Regions from separate parts of the Tateyamaria algicola genome, predicted to be linked through region 2. Evidence: riboswitches for the same ligand, from Rfam matches in the RefSeq annotation. Region 2 holds a riboswitch; the other holds the start of a gene.

Region 1 (11,778 bases), 1.6 Mb from region 2:
GCGCGTGTCGCGGCATCCGTTGGGCCGATCACGCGCAAATCGTTGCGCTGCCTCAGGGCACTCATGAGGGTCGCGAGGGCCTCCACCTCTCTGACGCGCATCAGGTCATGCACGATCTGTCCCCGCGGGGACACTTGTGTGTCCTCCCCACCCATATGGTGATCAAACAAGGCGTCCACATAATCTGCCATACCCGCACAGGCCGCGACCTGTGCGTGATCCGGGCCCGCAGGGGTGAAACGTTTGTAAAGGCTGCCCGCGTTAAAATAGTGCCCCTGGTTGGGCAGCAGTTCCCCCAAGGCGCGCCGGATCACCATCAGACCCTGATGTGGCCCATAGGTCTTGTATGCCGAGAACAGGTAGATGTCGGGGCCAAGTTTGCCCACATCCGGGAACCCGTGCGGCGCATAGGACACCCCGTCCACGCAGACAAAGGCACCTGCGGCGTGGGCCAATGCCGTGATCTCGGTCACCGGGTTGATCTCTCCCACCACGTTCGAGCAGTGGGGAAAACAGACAAGGCGCACGGACTCGTCCAGCAGATCCTCAAGCGCTGCGGGGTCAAGATGGCCAGTGCCCGGGTCGATCTGCCACTCGCGTATCTCGATCCCGCGATCCGCAAGTCGGCGCCAAGGGCCGGAATTGGCCTCGTGATCCTGGTTGGTGACCACAATCGCCTCGCCCGGCTGCATCATCTCGGCAAAGGCCTGCGCCAGCACATAGGCGTTCTGCGTGGTGGACGGGCCAAAGCTCAACTCGTCATCCTCAACACCCAGGATGGCAGCCATGCGCGTGCGCGCCTCATCCATCTCTTCCCCGCCCAGACGGGACGCGTCGTAGTCGGAATAGGGCTGCACCTTGCGTTGCGTGTAAAACCGGGTGAGCCGGTCGATGACCTGTCGACAGGCATAGCTGCCCCCGGCATTCTCGAAAAACGCCTGCCCTTGCAGCGAGGGTTCGGAAAACGCGGGGAATTGTGCCCGCACAAAGTCGAGATCGAGGGTCATGTGGGATGGCCTGTGTGATTTAAATCCATGTTAAATCAAACCCAACAACGCGCAAGCAAGTTGCGCGCTCGCCGAATGGTGGGCGCGGCGCGACATTTCAGGGCAAGTGAGTTGCGTGCAACCAGGACCTTCGCGTGTAATTCTGATCTTTGAGAAAATGATTGGGTTGGATGGTGATGCGCAAAGTTCGGATACTTGTAAGGGTAGATGACGCAGGATCGAGTTGGTCGTCCAACGTCGGGTGTCTGCGCGCCTGCACCGAGGGTATTGCGCGAAGTGTGGAGGTGATGATGCCCTGTGCATGGACCTTCCATGCCGCGGAGATACTGAACAACCAGCCTGACATAGACGTCGGTATTCACTTGACCCTGACAAGCGAGTGGGACGCGGTGAAGTGGCGACCGCTGACACAGGCGAAGAGTTTCACCGACGACATAGGGAACTTCCTGCCAATGCTGACCCCACGCGACGGTGACGGAACGCAGTGTTTGGCAAATGCGGATTGGTCACTCGACGAGATTGCCAATGAATTCAGGGCTCAAATCTCGCTTGGAGTCGCAAGGTTCCGAAATGCGTCGCATGTCAGCTCCCACATGTTGAAGCACTTCAAAGACTTCGACGCGCGGCTTGGTGATGTTATTTCTGATCTTTGCAGGGAATTTGGCCTCAAAGACGACGCGTTTGGCCACGGCCTTCCCCGGATCGAAGGCTATCCCAAGTTCCCGAGGGACACTGAGCGGAGGGTCAAATCCTTCGCGCAGCAACTCGATGAGCTTGACGCTGGCACCTACATCTTCATCGACCATCCGGCCGTTGCCTCACCCGAGTTGAGCGCAACGGGGCACGATGGTTACGAGGACGTCGCAGAAGATCGTGTGACGTGTCTGGAGACACTGACAAGCGCGGTGCTGCGAGCGCGCATTGAAGAGCTTGGCATAGAACTGATCAGCTACCGCGAGCTTTGAACCGAACAGTAGCTTTATTCGCTGCGCTGGCTTTCATTCAGCCAGGAAATTAAGCAACCTCAAATGTCTCTTTGGTCAAAGGAGCCGAGGGTAGCGCCGTCGCTAACGCGACCCACCACAATGCCGCGCGGACCTCGAACACGACGATGAACCATGTCTGGTTTCCGAACCTAACCCGTCCGGAACGCAGGCGTTGCCATGTCGCCGAACTATCACTAGCCTCACCACCAAAGGAGACGTGAAATGAAACCTGCAATCGCTGTCGTCGTATCCGAGAGGTGCATGGTCCGATAACGGTTTCCATACTCGTTTCCATGCGCCCCCCGAACCTCGTTCGGGGGTTTTTTGTTTCAGGACCAAGGCCAGACGAAAATGACCAACGCCAAGACCCCTCCTACCCTGTTGACGCTGATCCTTTTGACCGCGCTGTCGACGCTGTCGCTGAACATGTTCCTGCCCTCGCTTGCCAATATCGCGACGGATCTGGATGCGCGTTACTCTACGGTCAGCCTTGCCGTTGCGGGTTACCTCGCGGTGACGGCCGTGATCCAGCTGGTCGTTGGACCGTTGTCGGACCGGGTGGGCCGTCGTCCTGTGCTGCTGGCCTCATTGCTCGTTTTCGCGGTTGCATCGCTTGCCTGCGCCCTTGCGACGGATGTGTGGACCTTTCTCTTTTTTCGGATGTTGCAGGGCGGCATGATCGCCGGATACGCTCTGTCGCTGGCGATTGTCCGCGACACCAATTCCGAGCGGAAGGCGGCCGGGCTGATCGGATACATCAGCATGGCGATGGCCATCGCGCCGATGTTGGGGCCGATGCTGGGCGGCGTGCTCGACACGGCGTTTGGGTGGCGTGCGACCTTCTGTTTCTATGCGCTTGTGGGTGTTGCGCTGTTTGCGCTGTGCTGGGTGGATCTGGGAGAGACACGGCAGGCGGGCGGCAAAGCCGATGGCGCCCACCCCGAGCGCGTGGCTGATCTGCTCACTGCCCCCCTGTTCTGGGCCTATTCCCTGTGCAGCGCATTCTCGACCGGGGCGTTTTACATCTTTCTAACGGGCGCGCCGCTGGTCGCACAGTCGCAATTTGGCGTGTCGACGGCGGAGCTGGGTTTCTACATCGGGACCATTACGGGCGGTTTCGTAACGGGCAGTTTCATAGCGGGGCGCGTTGCGGCGCGGTATGCGCCGACGACCATGATGATGGCCGGGCGGCTGGTCGCGTGCGCCGGTCTCTCGCTGGGTGTTCTGGCCATCCTCGCGGGAGTCCTGTCACCGCTTGTCTTCTTTGGCAGCACGATCTTCGTGGGCCTTGGCAACGGCATCACGATGCCGAGCAGCAATGCCGCGGCCATGTCGGTGCGCCCCAACCTTGCAGGCAGCGCGGCGGGTTTGAACGGTGCCCTGGTCGTGTCAGGCGGGGCCATTCTGACCACGCTCACGGGGGCTGTGCTGCCGCCCGACGACCCGGCGCGAATGCTGTTGATCCTGATGCTGGCCGCGTCCGCCGCAGGGCTTGTGGCGGTGCTGTTTGCGATCAGGTTGCGACCGGCGGAGATGGATGTGGACGCGCTTTAGCCGGGATTTTGCCTAGGCAGGTTTGGGGTATCGCAAGGGCCTGTGAACGTGGGCGGCGCATCGCGTAGGGCGTGCGGCTGCGCGAACAGGTCACAGATTCCACTTGCCAGATTGCTGAAGTTTCCTATACGAAACTTACAAAGCCGGACGTTGGGAGAACCAGATCACTGGTGCCGAAGGAGCAACTGCCTCGGAAACTCTCAGGCCAAAGGACCAACGTTTCGCAGAGTACTCTGGAGAGTGATGCCGCGCGCATCCGCCGAAGGGATAATGATCTCAGGCACCCCGGACAGAGGAGGCACCGACGCGCGGGCGATGGTCCGCGCACGATCTGGTGCCGCCTGATTTGACACAAATCACGTCGGCTTGAAAAAGGCGGTGCGATATGTCCGATCTCAAACAGACCCCGTTGCACGCATTGCACCTGGCACTTGGGGCCAAGATGGTGCCCTTTGCCGGGTATGACATGCCGGTGCAATATGCATTGGGCGTGATGAAGGAACATCTTCACACCCGGGCGAAGGCCGGTCTGTTCGATGTGAGCCATATGGGCCAGGTCATCATCCAAGGCCGGACCTACGAGGCGGCGGCACGAGGGCTCGAGACGTTGATCCCGGTCGATGTTCTGGGCCTCGCCGACAACCGGCAACGGTATGGGGTTTTCACAAATGCCGATGGGGGCATCGAGGATGATCTGATGCTGGCGAACCGGGGCGATCACGTTTTCGCCGTGGTGAATGCTGCCTGCAAAGCCGCAGACATTGCCCGCATGAAGGACGCCCTGGAACCGGACGTGACGGTGACAGAGATCACCAACCGCGCCTTGTTGGCCTTGCAGGGCCCTGCCGCCGAACAGGTGCTGTCCACCTTGAATGCGCGGGTGGCGGACATGGCGTTCATGGATGTGGCATCGGTTGATGTGCAGGGTGTCGAGGCGTGGATTTCGCGTTCGGGCTACACGGGCGAAGACGGGTACGAGATTTCGGTACCGGCCGATGCTGCCGAGGCCATCGCCAAGACATTGCTGGATCACCCGGATGTCGCGCCCATTGGCCTTGGTGCACGCGACTCCCTGCGGCTCGAGGCGGGCCTGTGCCTCTATGGGCACGACATTGATGCCACCACCACGCCGGTCGAGGCCGGGCTGACATGGGCCATCCAGAAGGTGCGGCGTGCAGACGGTGCGCGGGCGGGCGGATTTCCCGGGGCCGCGCGCACCCTTGAGCAAATGGCGCACGGTGCAGCGCGCAAGCGCGTTGGGCTGCGCCCTACGGGCCGCGCCCCCATGCGCGAAGGCGTGGCCCTGTTTGCAAGCGAGGATGCGACCGATACCATCGGCGCAATCACGTCTGGTGGCTTTGGGCCGACAATCGGCGGGCCGGTGGCCATGGGCTATGTCGGCGTGGATCACGCGCGCCTCGGCACACCGCTATTCGGTGAATTGCGCGGCAAACGGCACCCCCTGACGGTGGCGCAACTGCCCTTCACACCTGCCAATTTCAAAAGATAAGGGAAAGGAAAACCGATGAAATACACTGAAGAGCATGAATGGCTGCGCGCCGATGGAGACGCCTATGTGGTCGGCATCACCGAACATGCGACATCACAGCTGGGCGATCTGGTCTTTGTCGAGCTGCCAGAGGTTGGCACAGAGGTCAGCAAGGACGACGAAATCGTCGTGATCGAAAGCGTGAAGGCTGCCTCGGACATCATGGCGCCGGTAGATGGCGTCATCACCGCGGTGAATGAGGCGCTGGCAGAAGACCCCAGCCTCGCCAACAGCGACCCGTTGGGAGAGGGCTGGTTTTTCAAGATCAAACCGTCCGACGCATCCCAGGTCGACGGCCTGATGGACGAAGACGCCTATACCGCAATGATCGGCTGAGGAACGCGCCCGATGACTTTCAAACCCACCGACTACCTGCCCTATGATTTCGCGAACCGCCGCCATATCGGGCCATCCCCCGCAGAAATGGACGAGATGCTGACAGTGGTGGGGGCGAAAGACCTCGACGCGTTGATCGACGACACGATTCCCGCGGATATCCGGCAGAAAGAGCCGCTGGATTTCGGCAAGGCCAAGTCGGAACGCGAATTGCTGCACCACATGCGCGTGACGGCATCGAAGAACAAGGTGCTGACCTCGCTGATCGGGCAAGGGTATCACGGGACGGTCACGCCCCCTGCCATCCAGCGCAATATTCTTGAAAACCCGGCATGGTACACCGCCTACACGCCCTATCAGCCCGAAATCAGCCAAGGGCGGCTTGAGGCGCTGCTGAACTTCCAAACCATGGTGTCTGACTTGACGGGGCTGGAGATCGCCAATGCGTCCCTGCTGGACGAGGCCACCGCCTGTGCCGAGGCGATGACCATGGCGCAGCGGATCAGCAAATCGAAAGTGAACGGCTTTTTCATCGACGAAAATTGCCACCCGCAGAACATCGCGGTAATGAAGACGCGGGCCCAGCCGCTCGGCATCGAGATCACGGTTGCCAGTCCCGACGATCTGGACCCGAGCACAGTGTTTGGCGCGATCTTCCAATATCCCGGCACGTATGGCCACATTCGGGATTTCACGACCCAGATCGAGGGGCTGCATGCGCATAAAGCCATCGGCATCATCTCTGCCGATCCCCTGTCGCTGACCCTGTTGAAAGAGCCGGGCGCGATGGGCGCGGATATTGCTGTGGGCACGACACAACGCTTCGGAGTGCCCTTGGGATATGGCGGCCCGCACGCGGCCTATATGGCGACGCGAGCGAACTATGCGCGCAGCATGCCCGGCCGCATCGTGGGCGTGTCTGTCGACAGCCTTGGCAACCGCGCCTATCGCCTGTCGCTGCAAACGCGCGAACAACACATCCGCCGGGAAAAGGCGACATCCAACGTTTGTACAGCACAAGCGTTGCTGGCCGTCATGGCGGGTTTTTACGCCGTCTTTCATGGCCCCGACGGCCTCAAGGCAATTGCCCAACGCATCCACCGCAAGACCGCGCGGCTGGCCGAGGGGCTGAAGCAGGCCGGGTTCGATGTGCGCCCCGCGACCTTCTTTGACACGATCACGGTGGATGTGGGGCCGCTGCAATCGGCGGTGATCAAGTCTGCGGTTGATGAAGGGATCAATCTGCGGGCCGTCGGCAAGACCTCTATCGGGATCACGCTGGACGAGCGCACCCGGCCCGCAACCATTGAAAAGGTCTGGCGCGCCTTCGGGGTCGAGCGGCAGGACAAGGATTACACCCCGCATTACAACATGCCCGACAAGCTGATCCGCACGTCGGATTTCATGACGCACCCGATCTTTCACATGAACCGGGCAGAGACGGAAATGATGCGCTACATGCGGCGGCTGGCGGACCGCGACCTGGCGCTGGACCGCGCGATGATCCCGCTGGGATCCTGCACGATGAAGCTGAATTCGGCGGCCGAGATGATGCCGGTCAGTTGGCGCGAGTTTTCACTGTTGCATCCATATTGCCCCAAGGATCAGGCCGCCGGGTACATCGAAATGATCGACGATCTGTCGGCCAAGCTGTGCGATATCACCGGCTATGACGCCATCTCGATGCAGCCCAATTCGGGCGCGCAGGGCGAATATGCCGGCCTTTTGAGCATCGCAAGCTGGCACCGGGCCAATGGGCAGGGCCATCGCAATATCTGCCTCATCCCGATGAGCGCACATGGCACCAACCCGGCCTCGGCCCAGATGGTCGGCTGGAAGGTTGTGCCGGTGAAATCAGCCCCGAACGGGGACATCGACGTAGATGACTTCAAGGCCAAGGTTGCAGAGCACAAGGACACCCTTGCCGCGTGCATGATCACCTACCCCTCGACCCACGGTGTGTTCGAGGAAACGGTGATCGAGGTGTGCAGGATCACCCATGACGCGGGCGGGCAGGTCTATATCGACGGAGCCAACATGAATGCCATGGTGGGTCTGAGCCGTCCGGGCGACCTGGGCGGCGATGTCAGCCACCTCAACCTGCACAAGACCTTCTGCATTCCGCATGGCGGCGGTGGCCCCGGCATGGGCCCCATCGGGGTCAAGGCGCACCTGACCCCGCATCTGCCGGGCGACCCAAACGGTGGTGAAGGCGCTGTCAGTGCGGCGGCCTTTGGCTCCCCGTCCCTATTGCCGATCTCATGGGCCTATTGCCTGATGATGGGCGGCGAGGGGCTGACACAGGCGACGCGGGTTGCGATCCTGAATGCCAACTACATCGCCAAGCGCCTCGAGGGTGCGTTCGACGTGCTGTACAAGGGTCCGACAGGGCGGGTCGCGCATGAGTGCATCATCGACACGCGCCCCTTTGCCGACAGCGCTCATATCTCGGTGGATGATATCGCCAAGCGGCTCGCTGATTGCGGATTTCACGCGCCGACCATGTCATGGCCTGTCGCGGGTACGCTGATGATCGAACCCACCGAGTCCGAAACCAAGGCCGAGCTGGACCGCTTCTGCGACGCGATGCTGGGCATCCGCGCGGAAATTCGCGCGATCGAGGACGGTACGATGGACCCCGAAAACAACCCGCTCAAGAACGCCCCCCACACGATGGAGGATCTGGTCCGGGACTGGGATCGCCCCTACTGCCGGGAAAGCGCATGTTTCCCTGCCGGGTCCTTCCGGGTCGACAAGTACTGGCCACCCGTCAACCGCGTGGACAACGTCTGGGGCGATAGGAACCTGTCCTGCACATGCCCACCGATGGAGGACTATGCCAAGGCGTGAGCGTGCCGCCTCGCGACTAACCGGACTGGTCTGCGTCGCAGTCGTAGATGGCGCCGGTCAACCATGCGGGCCAATCGCGCTCAAAGAACGACTTTGCGGTCGCATCGAAGGCGCGGTTGGGACGGGTGGTGATCACCATCTCGTCCTTGTCCAGACGGACGATGATTTGTGCCTGCATGTCCTCTGTGCGCTCGGGCCGGAACCGCGCATCGGGCAGCGGGCCAGTGCGGGCCTGTGGCAAGGCGCTGCCGTCGGGATCGCAGATTGCGCGTGCGCCCCGGCTTCCGCCGCCGTTCGCGATGTAGTGGTCGAGGGCTGCCAATACGGCCTCGGATGCCAACGCCATCTGCTGCCATTGCACGACACGCGCGACCTCGTTTGGGCGCGTATGTGAAATGCCGTGCTGCCGGATGGCGCTGTTCAGCTGTGCCGCCTCTGCCCGCGCCTGCGCCACGTTTTGCGGGGTGCACAAGATGCCTGCATGATCGCTCATCCGGGCCTGAATGTCGGCGCGCACGTCGCGGGTGCTGTGCGGGCTGTCGGCCTTGAGGACTGCATCTATTTCAGCGAGGGCCTTGCCGGTCTGGCGCGTCAGATCCTGCGTGGAGCGCACATGCGCCCGGCCGCTGGCAGCGACATGTTCGGCCACGCGCGTGCCAAAGACCTGACCGGCATTCAGGGCCGATCCACCCGGACGGGTCACGCCATGCGTGCCAGCAGCCTCGCCCACCGCATAGATGCCCGCGACATTCGTGCGCCCCCATGTGTCGACCGCGATGCCACCGTTCATGTGCTGATTGTTCACCGCAAATTCGAGGGGGTCGGTGGTGATATCGACCTTGTAACGCTTGTAGAGTTCGATCGCGAGCGGGTTCATGTGGCGCAACCTGTCGATAGGCAGAGCGTGCTTTGCACCTGCGTTCATCAAGTAGCTGCGGACGTCGTCGTCGAGCCGATCGAGGCTGAAGTCCTGATCGCAGGGCACAGGCAGCAGGTTCCGGTTGAAATCCATGAAGACTCGCCGCCCCTTCTGGCCTTCCCGGAAAATCGCCAGATCGACGAGGCTCGATTGAAAGTCCAGCATCCGGCTGGCGTGGAAGGGCCACTGATACCCTTTGCGAAATATGTTCGACGCCATCTCTTGCGTGCTGCGGTAATAGTCTGCGAGGAAGTGATGTTCTTTTCCGTCCGCATCGCGCGAATAGATGTGCGGGATCACCTGCACATAGGTGCCCGACAGGTTCCAGGGGAACCCCTCGCGGCGGGTGCCAATGCCGAACTGGCTTTCGGTGATGTTCGCCAGTTCCAGCCCGGTTTCCAGCGCAAGGCCAAGCGTGCCAAAGCAGCCATTGGGAAACACGCTGTCGCGGTACAACTCGCCCGGGCCACCAGCGGCAAAGACGAGTGCCGCACATGTGAACAGCGCCAGCCCCAGCGGGTTGGTGTCAGTCGCAGTCTTGGGCCGGATGGTGAGCACACCCGCAACGCGGCTCTGATCCCCCTGCCCGTCGGTCAGCACCTTCACGGCCGTGGTGTGGTTGTAAAACGGAATGTGCAGCCGCAACGCCTCTTCGGCCAGAACCTTGACCATCAGGCGCGAGGTACGCGGCCCGCAGGAGGTGGCGCGCCCCACCTCGTCATGGTCTGTCTGATAACGCAACGTGCCGCCCAAGTGATCCTGCGGCAGCGGCAGGCCCAGATATTGCAGCGACGCCATGGCGCGGATGGATCCCACCGCCTCGATATAGGCCGTATCCTCGTCCATCGCGCCACCGGCCCGGATGGACTGGGCCATGGCCTGGAAATTGTCGCCCTGATCCTTGGTATTGGCGGTGTGCAGGGTCTGTTTGTCCGACCCCGAACAGGCAGAGGTGCCACCCCAGGCGCTTTGGCTGATGATTGTTACATCCACCGCGCGCCGCTTCATCTCGACAGCCGCGCGCAGTCCGGCCGCGCCGCTGCCGATCACGAGGCTGCCGCACTGGAACACCGGAATGTCATGGCCCGCCACCGCGACATGGCCCACGGCCCCCGGTTCGGGGCCAAGGCGCGGCATGACCACATCGGTCAGCGCATCGAGGATATGTTGGGGAACGGACAGGCTCATACCGCAGCCTCCTTGTTATGCGCGCTACGGCTCAATCAATCTCAACCCAACGCTTGAGGCGCGAGGATTCCATACAGGCGTCCACGATCTGGCAAATGTGATGGCCTGTTTCGAAAGTGGGCCACATCGGCTGGTTCGAGACGATGGAGCGCACGACCTCCGCCACTTCGATGATCTTGCTTTCGTTGTAACCCAGCGCAAAGTTGGGCAGTGGCAGGAACGCGCGGTAGGTCGGATGTTCGGTGCCAACATCAATCTCGCGATACCCGCGGCGCCCGACCTCGTCGTCGTTGGAGTAGAACCGCAGGCGGTTCACCTCGTCGAACGTGTAGGCAAGGCTGCCCCTCGTGCCATAGACCTCGTAGGTCTGCATGAACTTGCGCCCGGTGGCGACCCGGCTGAAATCGACCAGCCCGCGCGCGCCATTGGCAAAACTGCACAGGATGTTCGAACCATCGGGATTGGTGACCTCGGACCACGTCTCGTCGCCCGTCAACTCGGCTGAGCCGCCAAAATCGACACCCTCCACAACAGGGCGCCTGGGGGTGACGATGAAGTTGTCGGCAATCAGCGCGCTGACCTTGCCGACCAGAAACTCCATAAAGCTGAAGACATGGCTGCCCGTGTCACCAACAATGCCGGTCGGGGCAAGATCGCCATTGGCGCGCCACATGTAGGGGGCCAGCGGATCGGCAAAGATGTCGACGTGCTGGCAGGCCTTGAACATCTTGATCTCGCCGATCTCGCCCGCCTCGATGATATCCTTGGCGACGTCGTGGATGGGATTGCGGGGAAAGGCGTGCCCGACGCGCGTGATCACCCCTTTCTCGCGCGCGATGTCGGCCAGTTCGCGCGCCTGTGCCGCGGTGTCGGCCAGCGGCTTTTCACAAAAGACGTGTTTTCCCGCCAGCAACGCCGCCTTGGCCACGTCATAGTGCAGAAGGTCCGGCAGGCAGATGTCGATCAGATCAACGTCCGGGTCCGCGACGGCCTCTTGCCAGTTGGTCAGTATCTTCGCGCCCGGTGCGCGGAATGCGAGACCCTGGGCCGCATCCGCATTCGCCTCGACCAGCGCGACCACGCGGGCTGTACCACCCCCGTCACCAAAGAAATGGGGAAAGGCCTGATAAGCCATCGTGTGCACCTTGCCCATCCATCCGGATGCGCCCAAAACAGCAACTCTTACCTCTGTCATATCCCTGTTCCTTTTGTCATGTTCCTGTGTGGAACGTTCCATAATTCAGCTGTGAAAAACCTTGGTGTTTCACGTGTTCCCTCAGGCCCCGCTTGAGGCGCGCTTTATCAGTTCCACGGGGCTGCGCGCTGCCATTTGCGGGGCTTTGCCATCCTTGATCCACGCCAATATCTGCGCCGCCGTCGACTTTGCGA
Region 2 (11,778 bases):
TTCAGGACAAATCCCATGCGACCTGGTTGCTGCCGACCCCTTGCTTCCGTCGCCGCGCCTTTGACGGGCGGGATACGACATGGGACATTCCGCGTCAGACGCGCGATCCCGAGCGGGCGCTTGAAAACCTGTTGGCCCGCGATGCGCTCTTTACCGAACGTCTTCGCAGTGACGTCTCTGCCCTAGGGCTGCATTCAATTGACGTTGACGGAACCCTCGGCAAAGACGCGCTTTTCCAGGCCGTGGACAGATGGCTGTTCGGATAGATCCAATGCGCACCGCTTCACGGCGACGCCTCAATCTCTCGTTGCAAAACGCCTAATTCAAACCGTCAGGTGCCGTGCCCGCGCACCGCGTTCGATCGCAGCGGCGTGCAGGCGGTCGATGTTCAGCTCATACCGCATCTCTTCCAGAAGGCGCAGCTCGGTCTCTTCCAGCGTGCCATCTGCCGCCGCCACATCGCAGGCCAGCGCATAGGCCGTCTCGAACAGGTGCTCGGGCAGTGCCTCGCGCACCAGTCCGAACAGCGCATCCAGCCCGTCCTCCTGCTCGAACAGATCGAACACTGTCTGCGCCGTGACGTTCAAGCGGTCGAGGTCATAGTCGGCAAACACCGGCAGGTGGTTCACAGCCGAGTTAATTTTTACCAACTCCGCCGTGCGGATGTCTTCATCCGAGGCCGAGATGGCGATCATCATGGCCACAAGCGCATCCTGCGCCGTGAGGGAAAGCTGTTCGGTGTCTGACATGGCCACGATCCTTTTACGCTCTGTCCTGTCCTCAATATTGACGCTTGGGTGCGCCCGCAATAGGTAGCGGCGGGATGTCGCCCCGCGGGGCTGCACCGCAAGGGTCGCGCGATGGGCGTGTACCGGATGAGTAGGACAAATCAGATGTCGAGTTTGCGTGACGCCGCGATGACGAGCAAAGCCTGGCCCTTCGAAGAGGCCCGCAAAGTGCTCAAACGCTACGAAAAGGCGCCGCCCGAAAAGGGGTATGTCCTGTTTGAAACAGGCTATGGCCCCTCTGGTCTGCCCCATATCGGCACGTTCGGAGAGGTGGCGCGCACGACCATGGTGCGCCGCGCCTTCGAGGTGATTTCGGACATCCCGACCAAGCTGGTCTGTTTCTCGGACGATCTCGATGGCATGCGCAAGGTACCCGGAAACGTGCCCAACCCCGAGGCGTTGGAAGAATACCTGCAAATGCCCCTGACTTCGGTGCCTGATCCATTCGGCAAATACGAGAGCTTTGGCCACCACAACAACGCCATGCTGCGCCGGTTCCTCGACACGTTCGGGTTCGAATACGAATTCATCTCGGCCCGCGAATTCTACCGCGCGGGCAAGTTCGACGAAATCCTGCTGCGCTGCGCCGAGCGGTACGATGACCTGATGAAGATCATGATGAAATCGCTGCGCGAAGAGCGTCAGCAATCCTATTCGATCTTCCTGCCGATCCACCCCGAAACAGGGCGGGTAATGTATGTGCCGATGAAGCATGTGGATGCCGCCGCGGGCACCATCACCTTTGACGATCCCGACGGGGGCGAGATGACCCTGCCCGTCACCGGCGGCAACGTTAAACTGCAATGGAAGCCTGACTTTGGCGCCCGCTGGGCGGCCCTTGGTGTCGATTTCGAGATGTATGGCAAGGAACACGCCACCAACGAGAAAATCTATGACGCGATCTGCCGGACCCTTGGTGGCCGCCCGCCTGCGCATTTTTCGTTCGAGCTGTTCCTCGATGACAAGGGCCAGAAGATTTCCAAGTCGTCGGGCAACGGCGTCAGCATTGACGAGTGGCTGACCTATGCCAGCTCCGAAAGCCTGTCGTATTTCATGTATCAAAAGCCCAAGACCGCCAAGCGCATGTATTTCGACGTGATCCCCAAGGCGGTGGACGAATACCACCAGCAACTGCGCGCCTATGCGACACAGGACGAGGCGCAGCGCCTGAACAACCCGGTGTTCCACATCCACGGGCACAACGTACCCGCCAGCGACATGGTGGTGCCGTTTGCCATGCTCTTGAACCTCGCCTCGGTCAGTTCGGCCGAGACAAAAGAGACGCTGTGGGGCTTCATCCAGCGCTATGCGCCGGACACGGGGCCCGAGACGCATCCGGGCATGGACCAGGCCGTGGGCTTTGCCGTCCGGTACTACAATGACTTCGTGAAACCCGCGAAATCCTACCGGCTGGCAAATGAGCAGGAGCGTGAAGCGCTGACGGCATTGCGCGACGCACTTGCGGCCTATGACGGCCCTGCGGAAGACGAAGCGTTGCAGTCGGTGGTCTATGCCGTCGGGCGGGATCGGTTTGACCCGCTGCGGGGCTGGTTCACGGCCCTTTACGAAGTGCTGTTGGGCGCCAGCCAGGGCCCGCGTTTCGGGGGGTTCATCGCCCTTTACGGGGTGCCGGAAACCATCGCTTTGATCGACAAGGCACTGGCCGGAGAGCTGGTTGGCTGATCTGTCCCCGCGGGGACAGGCTGTTCGCGCGCGTCACGGGATCTTAACCGGTCTCGTATCCTTGGCGCGTCCCAAGGGCTTGCGCGGCGCACGCCTCGGTCAGGCGAATTTAACCACGCAAATGGCACCCTCGTGCCCGTCGGGGCGCGCGCAGCGCTTGGCGCGGGGGCGCGCCGCACTACCATCCCCAAATCGACAAGAGGAGATGGTGACATGCGCAAGTGGATGATGGGCGCGGTTCTGGCCGCCAGCATGGCGGGGGCGGCCCTTGCCCAGGGCAGCGAAATCCAGGGGGTGATCAGCAGCCAGATCGAAGCCTTCAAGGCCGACAATTTCACGGAAGCGTTCGAGTTCGCCTCGCCTTCGATCCGGGGCATGTTCCGCACGCCCGAGAACTTTGGCCGCATGGTCACCCAAGGCTATCCCATGGTCTGGCGCCCTGCCGAAGTCACCTATCTGGGGCTTGAGGACAACAACGGCATCCTGTCACAAACCGTGCGCATCGTGGACGCCGAAGGCCGGGTGCACCTGCTGAAATACAGCATGCTGGAAACCGATGCGGGCTGGAAGATCAACGGCGTGCAACTGCTGGAAGCGCCGGGCGTCAACGCCTAGACGTCAGGGCGTGTACTTCGAAATCTCGCGAATGCTCCATTCGACGGAATCGCGCATCGTGTCGCCCAGCGCCTCGTCAAAGGCGGCGACCACATCGCGCGGCGCGTCCGATGTGGATGGCACGATCTCTTCAAAGGAACGCGACCCGATAATCCGGTCTTCGAACGCATCCACGATCTTGATGTTCAGGCGCACATCTACGCGCAGGGGTGCGGTGCTGTCTCCGGGTGGGACGATGGCCTGAAACTCGCGGATGTCCGTCACGATCAGAAAATCGGCGCGCAAGCCGATGGTCGAACTGCCCACGGCGGGCACGCGCTGGCTGTTCTCGTAACTCTCGATCAAAAGCGCCTGCACGATCAGCGGGGCGCGGTCGACCCAGCGTGCGCCCGGCAGGTACTGCACCTCGAGCGGGTTGGGCTGCACCGCGATCTGATCGGTATCCACAGCCGCCGTCGCGGTCGGCTGTTCCACGACAATCTGGTATTTCAGATTGGGCAGCGACGATGCAAAGGTGCTTTTGGGTGTGAGCACATAGTTGTCCACCGGAGTGGCAACGTCGGTCAGACTGGCAAGGCCCGCGCAGCCAGTCAGCGCGCCCATCAGGACCGCGCCCATGGCGCATTTCAGAAAGCGTGACGTCATCGGCTGAACCTTGAATTTTGTGTGCCCAGCAAAAAGCGGCCGGGGTCGCGTTCGATCTTGTTCACCAGCCGTTCGAGGTTGACGGTCAGGCTGCGCGCCTCTTCGGTAAAGCGCAGGAATTCGGGCAGGCCGAGGCGCAGGAATTCGGAAATCTGGCGTTCGTTGCCCGAGGCGATGGTGTCGAGCGTATCGGCAAAGCTGGCCGCCGACCGGGACGCGGCCAGCACCTCGGTCGAGACCGCGTCGATATTTGTCGAGGCGTTTTGGACCGTGTCGGTAAAGGCGGTGGCGGCCTTGCGCAGATCGCCGATCACGCCCTCGGACGAGCTGCTGAAGGTGGTGGCAAAGTTGGAGGCGGCGGCGCGCAGATCGGTGATGATCCCGCCGATGTCGTCCCGGATCACCTTGTTTGCATTGGCAAAGGTCTGTGTGGCGATGTCGAGCGTGTCGGTGGCCCCGGTCATGGCCGTGGTGATCCAGCCCAGTGTTTCGTCGGCGTTGTTCATGGTGATCGAGAACGTCGCCAGCGCCTGGGACGCCTCGCCCGTCAGCGTGTCGAGCCGAGTGGCGAGTGCAGCGGTGCGCGTGCCCACGTCGTCGATCACGCGGTTGGCGGTTTGCGAGGTGGTGCGCAGATCGTCCGTCAGCGGTGTCAGTTGGTCGGTGGTGAACTGGCCAAAGCCGGTTGCGGCCTCGTCCACCGACCTAAGCGCGTTTTGTGCGTCCGCCAGGGCGGTTGTGGCACTGCCTGCCAGTGTGTCGAGGCGCCCGGCGATGCGCTGCGCATCCGCCCCCACCCGGTCGATCACCCGCGTCGCGGTCTGTGAAGTTGTCCGCAGGTCTTCGCCCAGGGGGCCCAGTGTCGTGGTGGTGAAATCGTTGATGCCCGAGATGGCGGTATTGGCCGTCTCGAAGGTTTGGTTGGCCGTGTCCAGCACCACGTCACCCCGGTCGGCCAGCTGGTCGATCCGCCCGCCGATCCGCGCGACCTTCTCCCCCTGCCTCGTCAATCACGCGGGTGGCGGTTTGCGAGGTGGTGCGCAGATCGTCGGCCAGCGGCACGAGGTTGGTAGTGGTGAACGTGTCGATGGTTTCGATCGCGCCGGTTGCGGTTTCCAGCGTGGTCGTGGCCGTTGTCAGCGTGGTGTCGGCGGTGTCCGACAACTCTTCGAGCCTGCCGGTAAAGGCCGCAACCTCGCGCGCGGCGGCACCCAGATCGTCAGAGAGTGTTTCGAAGTTCGCGAGCACCCCGTCGAGCCGTTCGGAGGATGTGGCGAGGTTGCCGAGCAGTGTCGAGACGGCCTCGCGGTTGTCATTGTCAAAGACGTCGTTCACGTTTTCCAGCAGCACGATGGCCCGGTCGAGCAGTTCCGGTGCCCCCTCGAACACGGATTGCAGCGCGGTGCGTTCGGACGGGATCACAGCATCTTCGGGCAGCGGGGCCGAGGTTTCGGACCCGCCCGAGAGACCCACAAAGCTGACGCCGGTGACGCCCTGTGATTGCAGCTTGGCCACTGTTTCGGTGTTCACGGGCGTGTCTGCCCCCACCTCGATCCGCACGCGGACCTGGCTGCTGTCCTCGGCGTCCAGACCAAGATCGACCACCTGCCCCACGGGCAGGCCGTTATAGCGCACGTCGCTTGCCGCGCCGAGGCCCGAGACGTCCTCGAACAGGATGTCGTAATAGGTGTATTGGCGGTCCACCTCGACCTTGGCCAGCCACAACAACAGCCCGAGCGCGCCAAAGATCCCCGCGAGGGTGAACAGGCCGATCAGCACGTAGTTGGCTTTGGTTTCCATGGTTGGCGGCAGCCCCTCAGGTCTTTTCTTGCGCGGCGCGGGCGCGTGGTCCGGTGAAGTATTCCTGCACCCAGGGGTGATCGACGTCTGTCATCCCCTCGATGGGCCCTTCGACCAGCACCCGCTTTTCCGCAAGCACCGCAATTCTGTCGCAGATCGCGTAAAGAGAGTCGAGGTCATGCGTAACCATGAACACGGTGAGGCCCAGCGAGCGCTTGAGTTCGCCGATGAGGTCGTCATAGGCGGCCGCCCCGATGGGGTCGAGGCCCGCGGTCGGTTCGTCCAGAAACACGATTTGCGGATCAAGCGCAAGGGCGCGGGCAAGCGCTGCGCGTTTGCGCATACCGCCCGAAAGCTCCGAAGGCAGCTTGCCACAGGCCAGGGGCGGCAGGCCGACAAGGCTAATCTTCAGCTCACCCAGCGCCTTCATCAGCGCATGGGACAGGTTGAGGTGTTCGCGCATCGGCGCCATCACGTTTTGCAGCACGCTGAGCGAGGAAAACAGCGCCCCGTCCTGAAACGCGACGCCCCAGCGTTTTTCGGCCCCCAGCCGTTCCTCGCGCGTGCCGTTGACCACATCCGCGCCGAACACGTGGATCGACCCGGCGGCGGGCCGGTTCAGCCCGACGATGGTGCGCAGCAGCACGGACTTTCCCGTGCCCGAGCCCCCCACAATACCCAGCACTTCGCCCCGCCACACGTCGAGGTCGAGGTTGTCATGTACCACCTGCGGGCCAAACTGGTTGCGCAAGCCCCGCACCTTGATGATCGCCTCGCGCGCGCTCACAGCCCCAGCTCCGAAAAGAAGATCGAGAATACGGCATCCGCCACGATCACGAGGAAGATGGATTGCACCACGGACGTGGTGGTGTGCCGCCCCACGCTGTCAGCCGAGCCCTTGACCTGCATCGCCTGCCAGCAGGCGACGGTCGAGATGATGGCGGCAAAGAACGGCGCCTTGATCATCCCGATGGCGAGGTGCCAGACATCGGTGTTTTCCTGCAACCGCGTGATGAACATGGACGGGCTGACGCCCAGTTCGATCCAGCTCATGATCGCGCCGCCCACAAGGCCCGACACATTGGCGATAAAGCCGAGGATGGGCAGCATGATGATCAGCGCAATCACACGGGGCAGCACCAGCACCTCGATCGGATCAAGGCCGAGGGTGCGCATCGCGTCCAGTTCTTCGCGCACCTTCATCGACCCGATGGAGGCGGTGAAGGCGGAGCCCGACCGCCCTGCCACGATGATGGCGGTCAGAAGGATGCCCAACTCGCGCAGGATCGAGATCGCGATCAGGTCGACCACGAACACCTCCGCCCCGAACTGGCGCAATTGCGAGGCCCCCTGAAAGGACAGGACTACCCCGATCAGAAAACTCATCAGCACCACGATGGGGATGGCGTTGAACCCGACTTCCTCCATCTGGCTGACCAGTGCCGCCGTGCGCCAGCGGCGCGGGCGCACGATGCTGTAGCCGAGGCGATACAACGTCTCGCCCATGAAACTGAGCAGCGAGGTGATGGCCTTGCCCACACCGGCCGTCTTGGCCCCGATATCCGCCAGCCAGGGCAGCAGGCCGCGCGGGGCTTCCTCGATCCCTTCCTCGTCGGGCAGGGCCGCGATGACGGCATCAATCAACTCGGTCCGGTTGCCGGACGTATCCTGTAACTCGACCGCAATGCCATCCGCTTCCAGCCGGGATTTCAGGTCTGCGATCAGCCATGCGCCGCCGGTATCCAGAGCCTCGAGCCCATCCAGATCAATGCGCGCCTTGCCCCCCGTCGGTGACACATTTGCAAAGGCCGCCTCGACCGTGCCGAGATGTTCGGTGACCAACCGCCCCGCAAGGCGCAGAACCGCGCCGCCGTCGCTGTCGTCCAGGGTGAGGGTCGGTGTGGTCATGGCACCTTTGGGGCAGCGGCATATGCCGGGTTTTGGACGTGTTTTCAGAAAACTAGGCGATGATAGCCCAGAGGAAAAGCATTGACCACGGCTGCGCACAACTTCGCCCAGTCCCCATGCCTGTGGCGCGCGCAGCACGGTCACGCCAGGCTGATCACGCGTGACAACAATTCGTTTGCCCGACTCGGGGCCGTTTCCTATATCGGGCGCAGTCGACAAGGCCGACATGGGAGAGCGCGGGGAGACCCGCCGCCGAAGGAGCAACGCCCCGGAAACTCTCAGGCACAAAGAACCGTGTTTGCCGCGCCCGATCTGGGCATGTTGACGATCTGGAGAGCGGTCAGGGCTGACGTCCCTGCCCCACCGAAGGAGAAAGCGCCGCGACTAGGCGTCAAACTCTCAGGTCACGCGACAGATGGGGACGTGGAACCGGCACGGTGCCGGGCGCGTCCTGATCTCAATCGCGTCGCTTTGGGAGGACCCCCAATGACCCATATCGCCGTTATCGGTGCCGGTATCACCGGCATCACCACTGCCTATGCCCTCGCGCGGCGCGGCTATGCCGTGTCCGTCTTTGATCGCAACCGCTATGCGGCGATGGAGACGTCATTCGCCAATGGCGGGCAGCTGTCGGCCTCGAATGCCGAGGTGTGGACCCGCTGGGGCACGATCTTCAAGGGCCTCAAGTGGATGCTGCGCTCGGACGCGCCGCTGCTGGTGAACCCGCGCCCAAGCTGGCACAAGCTGAGCTGGATGGCCGAGTTCATGGGCAACATCCCCCATTACGAATCCCACACCGTTGAAACCGCACGGCTGGCCATCGCGGCCCGCGCCCATCTGCTGGACTTTGCGCGCGAGGTCGGTGTCGATTTCGACATGGAGCAGCGCGGCATCCTGCACATCTACAAGAAACAGTCCGAATTCGATCACGCCCGCCGCGTGAATACGCTGCTGGAACGTGCCGGGCTGGAACGCCGCGAAGTGTCGGCGGACGAGGTGCAGCGCCTTGAGCCGACCTTGCAATCCAAGACCATCGGCGGCTTTTACACCGAGAGTGATTTCACCGGCGACATCCACCGCTATGCCCGCAAGTTAAGCGAGGGCTGCGCGCGGATGGGCACCACGTTCCACTACAAGACCAGGGTGACCGACATCCACCACACCGGCACCGGCATCCGCCTCGACTGGAGCGGGGCCGAGGGCGATCAGCAGCAGCATTTCGACGGCATCGTCGTTTGCGCGGGCGTGGGCAGCCGCGATATCGCGGCCAAGCTGGGCGACCGCGTGAACATCTATCCGGTCAAAGGGTATTCCATCACCGTGAACCTCGATGACGTCGAAAGCCAGGCGGCGGCGCCTTGGGTCAGCCTGCTGGATGACGAGGCCAAGATCGTGACCTCGCGTCTGGGCCGCAACCGTTTCCGCATCGCGGGCACGGCCGAGTTCAATGGCTACAACCTCGACATCCGCGACGACCGGGTGCGCCCGCTGCGCGAGTGGTGCGAAGCGTTCTTTCCCACCGTCTCGACCGAGCATTGCGTACCCTGGGCGGGTCTGCGGCCCATGTTGCCGTCAATGATGCCCAAGGTGGGGCCGGGCGCAAAACCGGGTGTCTATTACAACACCGGGCACGGGCATCTGGGCTGGACCCTGTCCGCGGCGACGGCGCAGGCGACGGCGGATTTCGTCGATGTGGCACGGATGAAGAACGCGGCCTGAGGCGTAAGGCGCAGCTGTGCTGCGCCCCGCATCGCTATCTGCTGCGCGCTGTTTTGCCGTAAGGCGCACGTATCCGTGCGCCCCCGCCTCAACTGCCGTAAAGCGTGCCCCAGCGTTCGATCAACTGCTGCTGCATCGCCTTGGCGCGCCGGTTCCAGCTGCGCGCGCCCTGCGGAGCCTCGCGGTTCGCCTTGGAAATGCGGGATCGCGTGGCCTCGTCCGCGGCAAAGATGGCAAATGCCATGACCGTGCCATCCTTGGCCGTCATGTAGCCGCCAAGGCCAGAGACGAAATTCAGCGTGCCGGTTTTCGCATCGACCTTGATCGGGTGGTTCTTGATCGCGCGCCGTTTGGAATCGAGCATCGGGATCGCTTTGAGGATCGGGCGCAGTGTCGCGCTCTGATGCGCCTTGATCAGCGCCTGCACCATGTCGTCCGCCGTGATCTTGCTTGCCCCGCCGAGGCCCGAGTGATCGACCAGCCGCATGGTTTGCGTGCCCAGCCGCGCGCCCGCCCAGCGGTTCATCTCCGCCGCCGAGGCCTTGAGGCCGCTGGCCCGCCCGGTGCGTTTGACCGTGGCCGCCAGCCCCACCATTTCCGCCGTGATGTTGGTGGAATAGCGCAGCATGCCCCGCAGGATCGTGCGCAATTCGTCACTGGCATGGGTGACCAGCGTGGTGCCACTGGGCGCGCGGTCCACGACCTTGGGGTTCTTGAGGACGATCCCTTGCGAGCGCGCCAATGTCTGGAACACGTCGCCCGCATAGAGCGCGGGCTTGCGCACCGGCAGCCAGCGTGCCCCGCCATTGCCAAGCGCGCCCTTGGCCACCGTCCAGTTGTCCGTGCGCCCGCCGTCCTTGTAGGTGTAGACCGGCAGGCTGCGCGCCGCGATCTGCATCTTTGCCATCGCCACATCGGGGCGGTAGCGGTCCGAGCGCGCGTCCATCGTTACCCCGTACCCGTTGCCCGCGCGCCGCCATTCGAAATGCACGCGGTTGTAGTTCAGGGCAATGCCGGTGACGGCGGGGCTGTAGCCGACGTGATCGGGCTGATCCGTGTCGATCGTCTTGACGAAGGGCAGTGCGCCTTCGGCCACCTTGAAAGCACCGCGCACCTCGCGGATGCCCTTGGCTTTCAGCGACGCGGCCATGTCCGCCAGCGCGTTGGTATCAAGGGTCGGATCGCCCCCGCCGACAAGGATCAGATCACCCTGCACCACGCCCCCCGACACGCCACCCGTGGCCACGAGGTGCGTGCCAAAACGGTGGCCCGGGCCCAGAACGTCGAGCGCGTAAAGCGCGGTGATCGCCTTGGCCACACTGGCCGGGGGCGCGCCGACCTTGGCGTTACTCCCCTCCAGCCGCAGGCCGGTTCGTGCATCCGCAACGGCGTATGTGACCCGCCCGTCCAGCCGCGCCGCCGCGATGATGGCCTGCGGATCGGCGATGGATTTCTTGAAATGTTCGGCGCCGCGCGCCATCGGGCGCAGCGAGGCCGTTGGCGGGGCCGCAAGGGCCGCCGTGGCGGACCCGGAGGCCAACATGCCCAGAAATACTCGTCTCGAAAAAGCGCGCAACATGGGCGCATGTAACCCCAGCTTTGCGGGGCAAACAAGCGCTCAAACCATCACAAATTCGAAGTCGTGCCCCAAGCCCCCGCCGCACGGATCGCGCTGGAGGACTGACCGGACATCGCCACGTTCACAAAGCACCATGCGGGCGCATCCGCGCGGCCCAGCATCTGGCTCGCCTTGCCCGAAATCCGGTACTGCCGATAAAGCCGAGCCGCCGGGCTCATCCGGGCCGAGATGCGATCGCCGGGACGGGCCAAAACCCCCACGGGCACGTTCTCCATGATCCAGGTCCAGTCCTGCCAGTGGTGGAACTGGGCGAGGTTGTCCGCCCCCATCAGCCACACGAACCGCACACCGGGATAGGTGGACATGAGGGCAGAGAGCGTGCCCGCCGTATAGCGCGTGCCAAGCGCCGCCTCGATATCCGTGACGACCACGCGCGGGTCCTGCATGACTGCGCGCGCCCGCGCCATGCGCTGTGCCAGCGGCGCGGGACCGCGCGCCTTGAGCGGGTTGCCGGGGCTGACTAGCCACCAGACGCGCGCAAGGCCAAACCGCTTCATCGCCTCGCGGGTGATGTGCACATGCCCCTCATGCGCGGGATCGAAGGATCCGCCCAGCAGGCCGATGGTTTGCCCGGGCCGGGCAAGGGGGAAACCGTGACGCATCACGCGCATATCCTGATCACGCAGTCAAACTGCGCGCGAGGAGGACCCCACCGGGCACGTATTGTCAATCAATCGGGCGCACCGCGTCACCCAAGGTCACCACACCGGGTGTCACCACCTCGGCGCACCAGCCGCCATGCCCCCGCACCGCCGCATAGCCGCCGGGGCCAAAGAAACGCTCCATCAGGCTGCACGGCGCGCAGATCGTGGTAAAGCGCAGAACAGCGGTGCCGACCTGCACCTCGCGGCCCTTGAGGCCGGACAGATTGATCCCGCGCACATGAATGTTGCGCCGCAACATCACCGGATCAATCGCGTCGCGCCCCAGGAACGACGCGATGGCGGGCAAGTGTTCGGCCTGCACCAGCGTGACCGCCCG

What was found. A riboswitch is a leader RNA that binds a small molecule or an ion and turns the genes downstream of it on or off. The one in region 2 is predicted to bind glycine.
Region 1: it holds a riboswitch for glycine, as region 2 does, so the genes downstream of both, gcvT (glycine cleavage system aminomethyltransferase GcvT) here and ACMHLQ_RS09165 (D-amino acid dehydrogenase) in region 2, are expected to answer to the same signal.

What each region holds. Positions count from the first base shown of each region.
Region 1 covers NZ_CP180422.1:4,111,358-4,123,135, reverse strand. Annotated here, with positions in the region: gene ACMHLQ_RS22825 (aminotransferase class V-fold PLP-dependent enzyme) at 1-1,007, opposite strand, end outside; gene ACMHLQ_RS22820 (ChbG/HpnK family deacetylase) at 1,178-1,972, shown strand; gene ACMHLQ_RS22815 (multidrug effflux MFS transporter) at 2,345-3,547, shown strand; glycine riboswitch at 3,689-3,773, shown strand; gene gcvT (glycine cleavage system aminomethyltransferase GcvT) at 3,933-5,057, shown strand; gene gcvH (glycine cleavage system protein GcvH) at 5,073-5,432, shown strand; gene gcvP (aminomethyl-transferring glycine dehydrogenase) at 5,445-8,282, shown strand; gene ACMHLQ_RS22795 (FAD-binding protein) at 8,299-10,389, opposite strand; gene ACMHLQ_RS22790 (Gfo/Idh/MocA family protein) at 10,421-11,584, opposite strand; gene ACMHLQ_RS22785 (LacI family DNA-binding transcriptional regulator) at 11,666-11,778, opposite strand, start outside.
Region 2 covers NZ_CP180422.1:1,368,572-1,380,349, forward strand. Annotated here, with positions in the region: gene ACMHLQ_RS09120 (hypothetical protein) at 1-266, shown strand, start outside; gene ACMHLQ_RS09125 (tellurite resistance TerB family protein) at 324-749, opposite strand; gene ACMHLQ_RS09130 (lysine--tRNA ligase) at 894-2,471, shown strand; gene ACMHLQ_RS09135 (DUF4864 domain-containing protein) at 2,685-3,086, shown strand; gene ACMHLQ_RS09140 (ABC-type transport auxiliary lipoprotein family protein) at 3,090-3,731, opposite strand; gene ACMHLQ_RS09145 (hypothetical protein) at 3,728-4,741, opposite strand; gene ACMHLQ_RS09150 (MlaD family protein) at 4,674-5,531, opposite strand; gene ACMHLQ_RS09155 (ABC transporter ATP-binding protein) at 5,548-6,318, opposite strand; gene ACMHLQ_RS09160 (ABC transporter permease) at 6,315-7,439, opposite strand; glycine riboswitch at 7,657-7,744, shown strand; glycine riboswitch at 7,759-7,864, shown strand; gene ACMHLQ_RS09165 (D-amino acid dehydrogenase) at 7,926-9,158, shown strand; gene dacB (D-alanyl-D-alanine carboxypeptidase/D-alanyl-D-alanine-endopeptidase) at 9,247-10,737, opposite strand; gene ACMHLQ_RS09175 (nicotinate-nucleotide adenylyltransferase) at 10,785-11,399, opposite strand; gene ACMHLQ_RS09180 (MOSC domain-containing protein) at 11,464-11,778, opposite strand, start outside.